DNA from 4 places in the Clostridium thermobutyricum genome. Region 3 is predicted to be linked to each of the others. Evidence: riboswitches for the same ligand, from Rfam matches in the RefSeq annotation. Region 3 holds a riboswitch; each other region holds the start of a gene.

Region 1 (2,205 bases), 240 kb from region 3:
ATGTAGATAAATTATTGAGTGGATTATCTACAATAGATTTGATGAAAATAGAAGAAGGAATATTAAGTGGAGATTTAAACAGTGTTAAAGCTTTAATAAGCGAAAGATTGTTATTAGAGGATAGCAAGTTATTTTTTGAAATCATTGGCAAATATAAATAAGGGAAATAAATCACATATAAGTATAAAAGTTAAGTAATTGGAGAAAAACATAGAAAAATAATGATAATTTTGTTAAATAGCCTAATTTAAAGGTTGAAAATAATCCTTTATGAATATATACTAACTATTGTCGGTTGGACGTTGGTCTTCCGTAAATTAAATAAATTTTGGTGGGGTTCCCGAGTGGCCAAAGGGGGCAGACTGTAAATCTGTTGCAACTTGCTTCGAAGGTTCGAATCCTTCTCCCACCACCATTTAATTAAGGTCGCATAGCTCAGCTGGGAGAGCACCTGCCTTACAAGCAGGGGGTCACAGGTTCGATCCCTGTTGTGACCACCATTAAAAATAAAATGAAAACGTGCGCTGGCATGGCTCAACGGTAGAGCAGCTGACTTGTAATCAGCAGGTTGTAGGTTCGATTCCTATTGCCAGCTCCAAATAAGGTGGGGTTCCCGAGTGGCCAAAGGGGGCAGACTGTAAATCTGTTGCAACTTGCTTCGAAGGTTCGAATCCTTCTCCCACCACCAAACGCTAAGAAATATCTTAGCGTTTTTTTTATTAGAATTTTTAAATAAATGTAATAATATTATTATAGTAATAATAATAGATATAGTGAATAAATTTAAGAAATTACAAACTGTATATTAAAGAGAAAATATTAAAAACATTAAAAATATATAAATGAAATAAATGTTAAAAACTGACTACTAAGATATATTCTATGTTTATCTTGCTTAAGAAAAAATTCATATTTTCAAATAAAATTTTATTAAATATATAATGTGTTGACTTATTATATTTTAGTGTGTTACAATTTTCAAAGAAAATAAAGCAAATTAAATAACTAAACTCTTATCAAGAGAGGTGGAGGGAAATGGCCCTGTGAAACCCAGCAACCTACAGTAATTAATTTTAATTAATATGTGTGGTGCTAATTCCTGTAGATTTTATCTACAAGATGAGAAGAATAGGCAACTAGTTCTCTTCTTATCGAAGAGTTTTTTTATTATAAAAAAATTTTTATAGATTTGAAAGGAGAATAATGATATGAGAAGATTATTCACATCAGAATCAGTTACTGAAGGGCATCCAGATAAAATCTGTGACCAAATTTCAGATTCAGTATTAGATTCAATTTTAGCAAAAGATCCTAACGCAAGAGTTGCTTGCGAAACAGCTGTAACTACTGGAATGGTAATGGTAATGGGAGAAATAACAACTAACTGTTACGTTGATATTCCAAAGGTTGTAAGAGAAACAATAAGAGAAATTGGATATGATAGAGCTAAATATGGATTTGACTGTGATACTTGTGCAGTTATGACTACAATAGATGAACAAAGTGCTGATATCGCTATGGGAGTTGATGAAGCTCTTGAATCAAAAGAAGGTCAAAAAGATGAAGTTGAAGCAGTAGGTGCTGGAGACCAAGGAATGATGTTCGGATTCGCTACAAACGAAACTGAAGAATATATGCCAACTCCAATCGCTATGGCTCACAGACTTTCAAGAAGACTTACTGAAGTAAGAAAAAATGGAACTCTTTCATACTTAAGACCAGATGGTAAAACTCAAGTTACTGTTGAATATGAAGATGAAAAACCTGTAAGAATTGATACTATAGTTATTTCAACTCAACACAGTGACAAAGTAACTTTAGAACAAATTCAAACTGACATAAGAGAACATGTAATAAATGCTGTAATTCCATCAGAATTATTAGATGCAGAAACTAAATACTTCATAAACCCAACTGGAAGATTTGTTGTTGGTGGACCACAAGGAGATAGTGGATTAACAGGAAGAAAAATCATAGTTGATACTTACGGTGGAATGGGAAGACACGGTGGTGGAGCTTTCTCAGGAAAAGACTCAACTAAAGTTGATAGATCAGCTGCTTACGCTGCAAGATGGGTTGCTAAAAACTTAGTTGCTGCTGGTGTTGCAGATAAATTAGAAATACAATTAGCTTATGCTATAGGTGTTGCTAAACCAGTTTCAATCGGAGTTGAAACATTCAAAACTGGTAAAATATCAGATGAAC
Region 2 (2,205 bases), 1.4 Mb from region 3:
TGGATTATTTAATAGAGTTTGTATGTGCTTTAATTATAACAGTAATAGCCATACCTATACTTATGAAATTATCATATAAATTTAAATTTACAGATAAACCAACCAAAAGAAAGCAGCATAAAAAAATAACACCTCTTTGTGGTGGAGTTGCAATGTACATAGGATTTTTTTCAGTGTACTTTTTTACTGGAGATGTAGATAAAAGGAAGATTTTTATATTCATAGGGTCTACGATGATACTTTTAATAGGTCTTGTAGACGATTTTTATAAATCAAAGGGAAAAGAATTTAAGATAGCTCCAAGATTAATTGTACAAATACTTTCAGCAGTATTAGTATATAATGCAGGAGTAGCTTTTAGAGGTTTTACAAATCCTTTTAGTGGAGAGTATATTGTGTTAAATCATACACTTCAATTTATATTAAGTATAACTTGGATTTTTGGAGTTACAACAGTTATAAATTGGTCTGATGGGATGGATGGACTAGCGGGAGGAATATCTCTTGTTTCATCAATAACATTTTTTATTGCAGCAATTATATTAGGTCAAGTTGATTCTGCAAATGTTTCAATAGTAATAGCTGGAACATTAATTGGATTTTTAATATTCAATGTGCATCCTGCTAAAATATTTATGGGAGATTCTGGAGCAAACTTTTTAGGATTCATTTTGAGTATAATAGCTTTAGATGGAGCTTTTAAACAAGCTACTGTTTTAAGTATACTACTACCAATATTAGCTTTAGCTGTACCTATATTTGATAATATTTTTGTTATAATAAAAAGATATAGTGAAGGAAAAGCAGTTTATGAAGCAGATAGAAGTCAAATACACTTTAGATTAGAAGCTAAAGGCTTTACTCCGAAACAAACTGTGAGTTGTATAGTTGGAATAAGTATAATGTGTAGTATTATATCAATATTACTATTATTTTATAATCATTTTTAAGAAAAATTTTTGAGAAGGCGATAGCCTTCTTTTTAATTTATATAAAAGATATATTTACAAAAAAAAGGAATATAATATATAATAATAAAAAATAAACTTATCAAGAGTGGTGGAGGGACTGGCCCTATGAAACCCAGCAACCTACATTTGATTTATGTGTGGTGCTAAATCCAAGGAGATAAGGAATTTTATTTAAGATTATATAAAGTCTTAGGGAAATATCCTTAAGACTTTTTTATATAAAAAGGGGGTAAAATATTGAGAATTAGAGATTTATTTAATGAAAAAAAGTTAGTTTTTTCTTTTGAGGTCTTTCCACCTAAAAATACGTCTCCAATAAAGAGTATATATAATGCTTTAAATGAGTTAAGTGAATTAAATCCAGATTTTATAAGTGTAACATATGGTGCAGGTGGGACAAGTGTAAATAATAAAACTACAGAAATATCATCACTTATAAAAAATGTTTATAAAATAGAAGCTTTAGCACATCTTACTAGCATAGGAGCAAAAAAAGAAAATATAAATTTTATAAAGGAACGATTGGCTCTTGAAGGAGTAGAAAATATACTTGCACTTAGAGGGGATAAAAAAGAAGAATGTAATAGTGGAGATTTTTTATATGCAAGTAATCTGATGAATCATTTAAGAGAAGATTTTAATATAATAGGTGCTTGTTATCCAGAAGGTCATATAGAAAACAAATCTATAGATTTAGAAATAGATAATATGAAGAGAAAAGAAGAAAATGGATGTAGCAGTTTTATAAGTCAATTATTTTTTTCAAATGAAACATATTATGAATTCTTAGAAAAAGCTAGAAATAGTGGTGTTAAAGCCCCTATTCAAGCTGGTATAATGCCAGTTATAAATAAAAAGCAAATTCAAAGGATAGGAAATCTTTGTGGAGCTTATATTCCATTAAAGTTTAAAAAAATAATGAATAGATATGAGCATAATCCAGAAGCTTTAAGAGAAGCTGGAATAGCATATGCTGTAGAGCAAATAATTGATCTTTCATCAAGTTCAGTAGATGGAATTCATCTTTATACAATGAATAATCCATATGTGGCGAGAAAAATAAAAGAAAATATAAAAACAGTATTAAAAGCAGTTAATGAGTAAAGGGGATAGAATTATGAATAAAGTAGAAAGTTTTGAATTAGATCACAGAACAGTAAAAGCACCATATATAAGAAAATGTTGTGCTCTTGTTGGAGAAAAAGGGGATACAGTAAGTAAATTTGATATAAGA
Region 3 (2,205 bases):
TTAACTATTTTTTCTTTATCCTCTTCATTGACATTTATAACAAGACTTCCTAAAATATCTTCTCTAAACTTTTCAAGCTTTCCAAATACTATTGAAAAATCAACTTCTAAATCTCTAGCTAGTTTTGTTATAATTGCATTTTCTGAAAAATCACTTGGGAAGAATATTCTAATATTTATTCCTTCCTTTGGAAGAACATTGTCTTCATCTTCTCCTAAAAACTTTTTAAGATGAGTTTCTGGTTTTAAAAATAAATCTTTAGCTTTTCCTTGTGACTTTACAACTCCACCATCAAGAAGAGTTACTGTTTCGCAAACTTCTTTTACAACTTCCATTTGATGAGTAACCATGACTATAGTTATATTTAATCTTTTATTTATTTCTAAAAGTAGCTCTAAAATATCTTTTGTTGTTTTAGGATCTAATGCAGAAGTTGCTTCATCACAAAGTAAAATTTTAGGTTCTAATGCTAAAGCTCTAGCTATTGCAACTCTTTGCTTTTGTCCTCCACTTAATTCTTTTGGTTTACTATTTTTCTTTTCCTCTAATCCAACTAATTTTAAAAGCTCATGTACTTTCTTTTCAATTTCTTTTTTATCATACTTCCATACTTCTAAAGGAAGTGCTATATTTTCAAAAACTGTTTTTCTATTTAAAAGATTAAAATTTTGAAATATCATTCCTAAATTTCTTCTTAAATTTCTTATTTCATTTGAATTTAAATCTTTTATTTCTTGTCCCATAACAGTTAAAGAACCATTATTATACCCTTCTAATCCATTTATACATCTTAGCAAAGTACTTTTTCCTGCTCCACTATGACCTATTATTCCATATATTTCTCCTTCTTTTATTTCAAGAGAAATATTTTTTAAAACATTATTATTGCCAAAACTCTTATCCAAACTTGTTATTTTTATCATTTTTTTCCACCCCCAAAATTAAAAAATGCACTAGAGAACAAATCTCTAGTGCATGGAATATACCCTATTAACTTTTCTCTCATCTCCCAACATTTTGTTGCAGGATTTAGCACCACGTAAAAATAAATATAAAAATACTATATTTTAATTTACAGGTTGCCGGGTTTCATAGGGCCAGTCCCTCCACCACTCTTGATAAGCAATTATTAAATTTTCCGATTTCTTGTTATAAATATATTATTTTTTTAACAGTTTGTCAACTATTTTTAAAAAAAATTTTATATTTCTTCATCTGCATATTTGTGTGCTATAATAAAAAATTCATCTTTAACTTCTAAAAAAACTTTTACTAATTCAGGATCAAATCTTTTGCCACTAAATTCTTGTATAAAATTAACAGCAACTTGTGGATCTTTTGCACCTTTATAAACTCTTTTACTTACTATAGCATCAAAAACATCAATTACCATCATTATTCTAGCTGGTAAAGGAATATCTTCTTGCTTTAAACCTAATGGATAACCATTTCCATCCCATTGTTCATGATGATAATAAGCAATTTCTTTTGCACAAGCAAGAAGTTTATTTTCTTTTCCACCAAATTTATCTTCTGCATTCTTTAAAATTTTATATCCATAATAAGAATGACCTTTCATAACCTCAAATTCTTCATCTGTAAGTTTCCCATTTTTAAGTAATATATTATCTGGTATTCCTATTTTTCCTATGTCATGTAAAGCAACAGCTTTAATAATATCATATGTATTTTCGTAGTTTAATACATCTTTATATTTATCCATTTTTACCATATAATTTAGCATGACTTTAGCGTATTCTTTGCATCTTTCAATATGACATCCTAAATCTGAATCCCTAGTTTCAGCAATAAGTGCAAGAGTATCAATAAAAGAACTGTTAAATTGTTCTATCTCTTTTATTTTCTCATTAACTAGTCTCTCTAAGTTATCACTATATTCTTTTAATTTTATATAATTTCTTATTCTAGCTCTTATTAATTTAGGATGAACAGGCTTAGTTATATAATCTATAGCCCCTAAGCTTATTCCCAAATATTCATCTTTTATATTACTTAATGCAGTTAAAAGTATTACTGGTATATGCTTTGTCTCCTCCGTACTTTTTAATATTTTACAAACTTCATAACCATCCATTTCTGGCATCATAACATCTAATAATATTAAATCTGGTCCCCAAGACCTTGCAAGCTCTATTCCCTTAACCCCATTTAATGCCACATTTATTTTATATTCATTTTTCAATA
Region 4 (2,205 bases), 860 kb from region 3:
ACTTGACTCTCTTTTACCCCACTTGGAGGAATAAATGAAATTATAAATGCTATAACAGTAAAAATTAATCCAATAATTCCTATAAATAATTTAATAAATTTATTTTTTGATATTCTATATTTTCTTTCTAAATTATCATATTTCCATGTTAATCTTATGTAAGCTAAGAAAAATAAAAAATATGCTGTAAGATATACTATAACTGTAAGAGTCATTGCCATAAAAAATGAATTATTTGAAGTCCCTGCCCCAAAAGTAATTATAAATGCCCATATAGTTACTAATACTCCTTGTATTATAAGTATATATGATGCTACATCATTTTTATTTCTTTTAGCTATTCTTTTATCAAAAAGTCCTTTTTCTCCTGCTAATGAAAGTCCTCTACTTGGACCTATTATCCATGCACTAACTTCTGCAATTGAACCAAGACAAAGTAAAATCGCTAATATTTTTACTACTATCTTAAAATTTCCAAAATGATTTAAAAGACTTGTAAAAGCTTGAAAAACACCTTGATTTAAGCTTAATTCTGATTTTGGTACAACCATTCCAATTGATAATGCACCTATACTACTTAAAAGTACTGCAAGTATAAGTAAAATTATTATTGCTCTTGGATAATCTCTTTTTGGATTTTTCATATCATTAATATGTGTTGCTGAAACTTCAAGTCCCATATATGAAAGCATAAATGATACTAAAACAACTAAAGAACTCTTATTATGTAAATTAGGGAAGAATGTATTTTTATCCATTACTAAATGTATAGGATATCCTTTAAATATATAAATGCCTGTAAGAATAAATAGAAATAATGCTGGAATTAATATTCCTCCAATAAATCCGATTTTAGCTATTAATGCAGTTTTGTTTATTCCTTTTAGCTGTACATAAGTAATAAGCCAAAATATAATTATTACAGATAAAAACTTTAATATTGGATTTGAATTTATCTCTTCAATTCCTGTGGCATAAGCTATAGCTCCAACTATAAAATAAATCATTGTTACAGCTCCTATTGTAAAAACTATAAACTGATAAAATATATGAGCAAACCCTAATTTTTTTCCTAATGTATTACTTGTCCAAGTAAATACTCCTCCCTCTTGGAAGTCTTCAACTGTTGCCATTTCTGCAGCACATAAACAAACTGGCAAAAACCAAAACAATCCACCAACTAATAAATAAAATATTGAATTAAATCCGCTAGTAGCGAATGTTGGATATTCATAAATTTCTATTAATATTGAACTTGTAAGAAATAAAAATCCAAACATACTTAAATTTTTTTTATTCATTTTTAACTCCTCCTTTATCTTTTGTTTCTTAAACCAAGAAGGAGAAAAAACAAAAGCTATCTTTTGATTTTTCAGACAAAAGATAGCTAAATATTCCTAAGTAACATACTCTTATCTCTCAGAAAATTATTTCTGCAGGATTTAGCACAATTCTCAAATTTGAGCTGTTGCTAGGCTTCATAGGGCCAGTCCCTCCACCTTCTTGATAAAAGATTATTTATTTATTCTTATTTTAAAATTATCTATATGATATTTCAAGTTAAATTTATGTGAAAATTTGAAATAAATTTTATTTTCTATTTAACACTTTTATATGGATACCTTCTAATATATCTAAAGTTTTTTCATGCATCTCTTTATCAAAACTCGCACATAAATTGGCATCAACTATGATATCACTATTTATATATGCATTTTGAAACATTACTACATTGCTTAAAAGGCACATATTTGTAACTATTCCTATTATTTCAATCTCAGTTATATCTCCAAAATCTTTTTTGATTTCACAAAGTGACTTAGGAGATATTCCAAAAGCTTTTTTCTCTAATAAAAATATTTCTTTATTATTTTTTACTATATCTTCTAATTTTCCATAAATACTATGTCCTTTTGTTCCCTTTATACAATGAATTATGGGGAAATTTTTTCCCTCTCTAGTTTCTAAATAATTTTCTCCATGAGTATCAAGAGTACAAATAACTCTATCTCCACTATTTAAATATTTTAAAACCTTATTGCATATTCCCTCTTCTAAATATTTAGCTTCTTCAAAGCCAGCTGATCCATCAACAAAATCTTTTTGATAATCTACAACTACTAATAACTTTCCCATATTTCCACTCCCCTTAAATAAATTTATATAAATATTATATTTTATATAAATAATAGAGACAATATAAAT

What was found. A riboswitch is a leader RNA that binds a small molecule or an ion and turns the genes downstream of it on or off. The one in region 3 is predicted to bind S-adenosylmethionine.
Region 1: linked by a shared signal. The riboswitch ahead of metK (methionine adenosyltransferase) and the one ahead of HMPREF1092_RS09435 (methionine ABC transporter ATP-binding protein) in region 3 are both predicted to bind S-adenosylmethionine.
Region 2: linked by a shared signal. The riboswitch ahead of HMPREF1092_RS02580 (methylenetetrahydrofolate reductase) and the one ahead of HMPREF1092_RS09435 (methionine ABC transporter ATP-binding protein) in region 3 are both predicted to bind S-adenosylmethionine.
Region 4: linked by a shared signal. The riboswitch ahead of HMPREF1092_RS05330 (amino acid permease) and the one ahead of HMPREF1092_RS09435 (methionine ABC transporter ATP-binding protein) in region 3 are both predicted to bind S-adenosylmethionine.

The regions. Positions count from the first base shown of each region.
Region 1 is NZ_KB850956.1:2,255,700-2,257,904, reverse strand. Features, by position in the region: gene HMPREF1092_RS10525 (hypothetical protein) at 1-161, shown strand, start outside; tRNA gene HMPREF1092_RS10520 (tRNA-Tyr) at 331-415, shown strand; tRNA gene HMPREF1092_RS10515 (tRNA-Val) at 425-500, shown strand; tRNA gene HMPREF1092_RS10510 (tRNA-Thr) at 524-598, shown strand; tRNA gene HMPREF1092_RS10505 (tRNA-Tyr) at 604-688, shown strand; SAM riboswitch class I at 1,011-1,126, shown strand; gene metK (methionine adenosyltransferase) at 1,209-2,205, shown strand, end outside.
Region 2 is NZ_KB850956.1:581,059-583,263, forward strand. Features, by position in the region: gene HMPREF1092_RS02575 (MraY family glycosyltransferase) at 1-950, shown strand, start outside; SAM riboswitch class I at 1,045-1,135, shown strand; gene HMPREF1092_RS02580 (methylenetetrahydrofolate reductase) at 1,209-2,075, shown strand; gene HMPREF1092_RS02585 (S-ribosylhomocysteine lyase) at 2,089-2,205, shown strand, end outside.
Region 3 is NZ_KB850956.1:2,016,919-2,019,123, forward strand. Features, by position in the region: gene HMPREF1092_RS09435 (methionine ABC transporter ATP-binding protein) at 1-923, opposite strand, end outside; SAM riboswitch class I at 1,000-1,125, opposite strand; gene HMPREF1092_RS09440 (HD-GYP domain-containing protein) at 1,202-2,205, opposite strand, start outside.
Region 4 is NZ_KB850956.1:1,154,418-1,156,622, reverse strand. Features, by position in the region: gene HMPREF1092_RS05330 (amino acid permease) at 1-1,301, opposite strand, end outside; SAM riboswitch class I at 1,410-1,513, opposite strand; gene HMPREF1092_RS05325 (cysteine hydrolase family protein) at 1,591-2,136, opposite strand.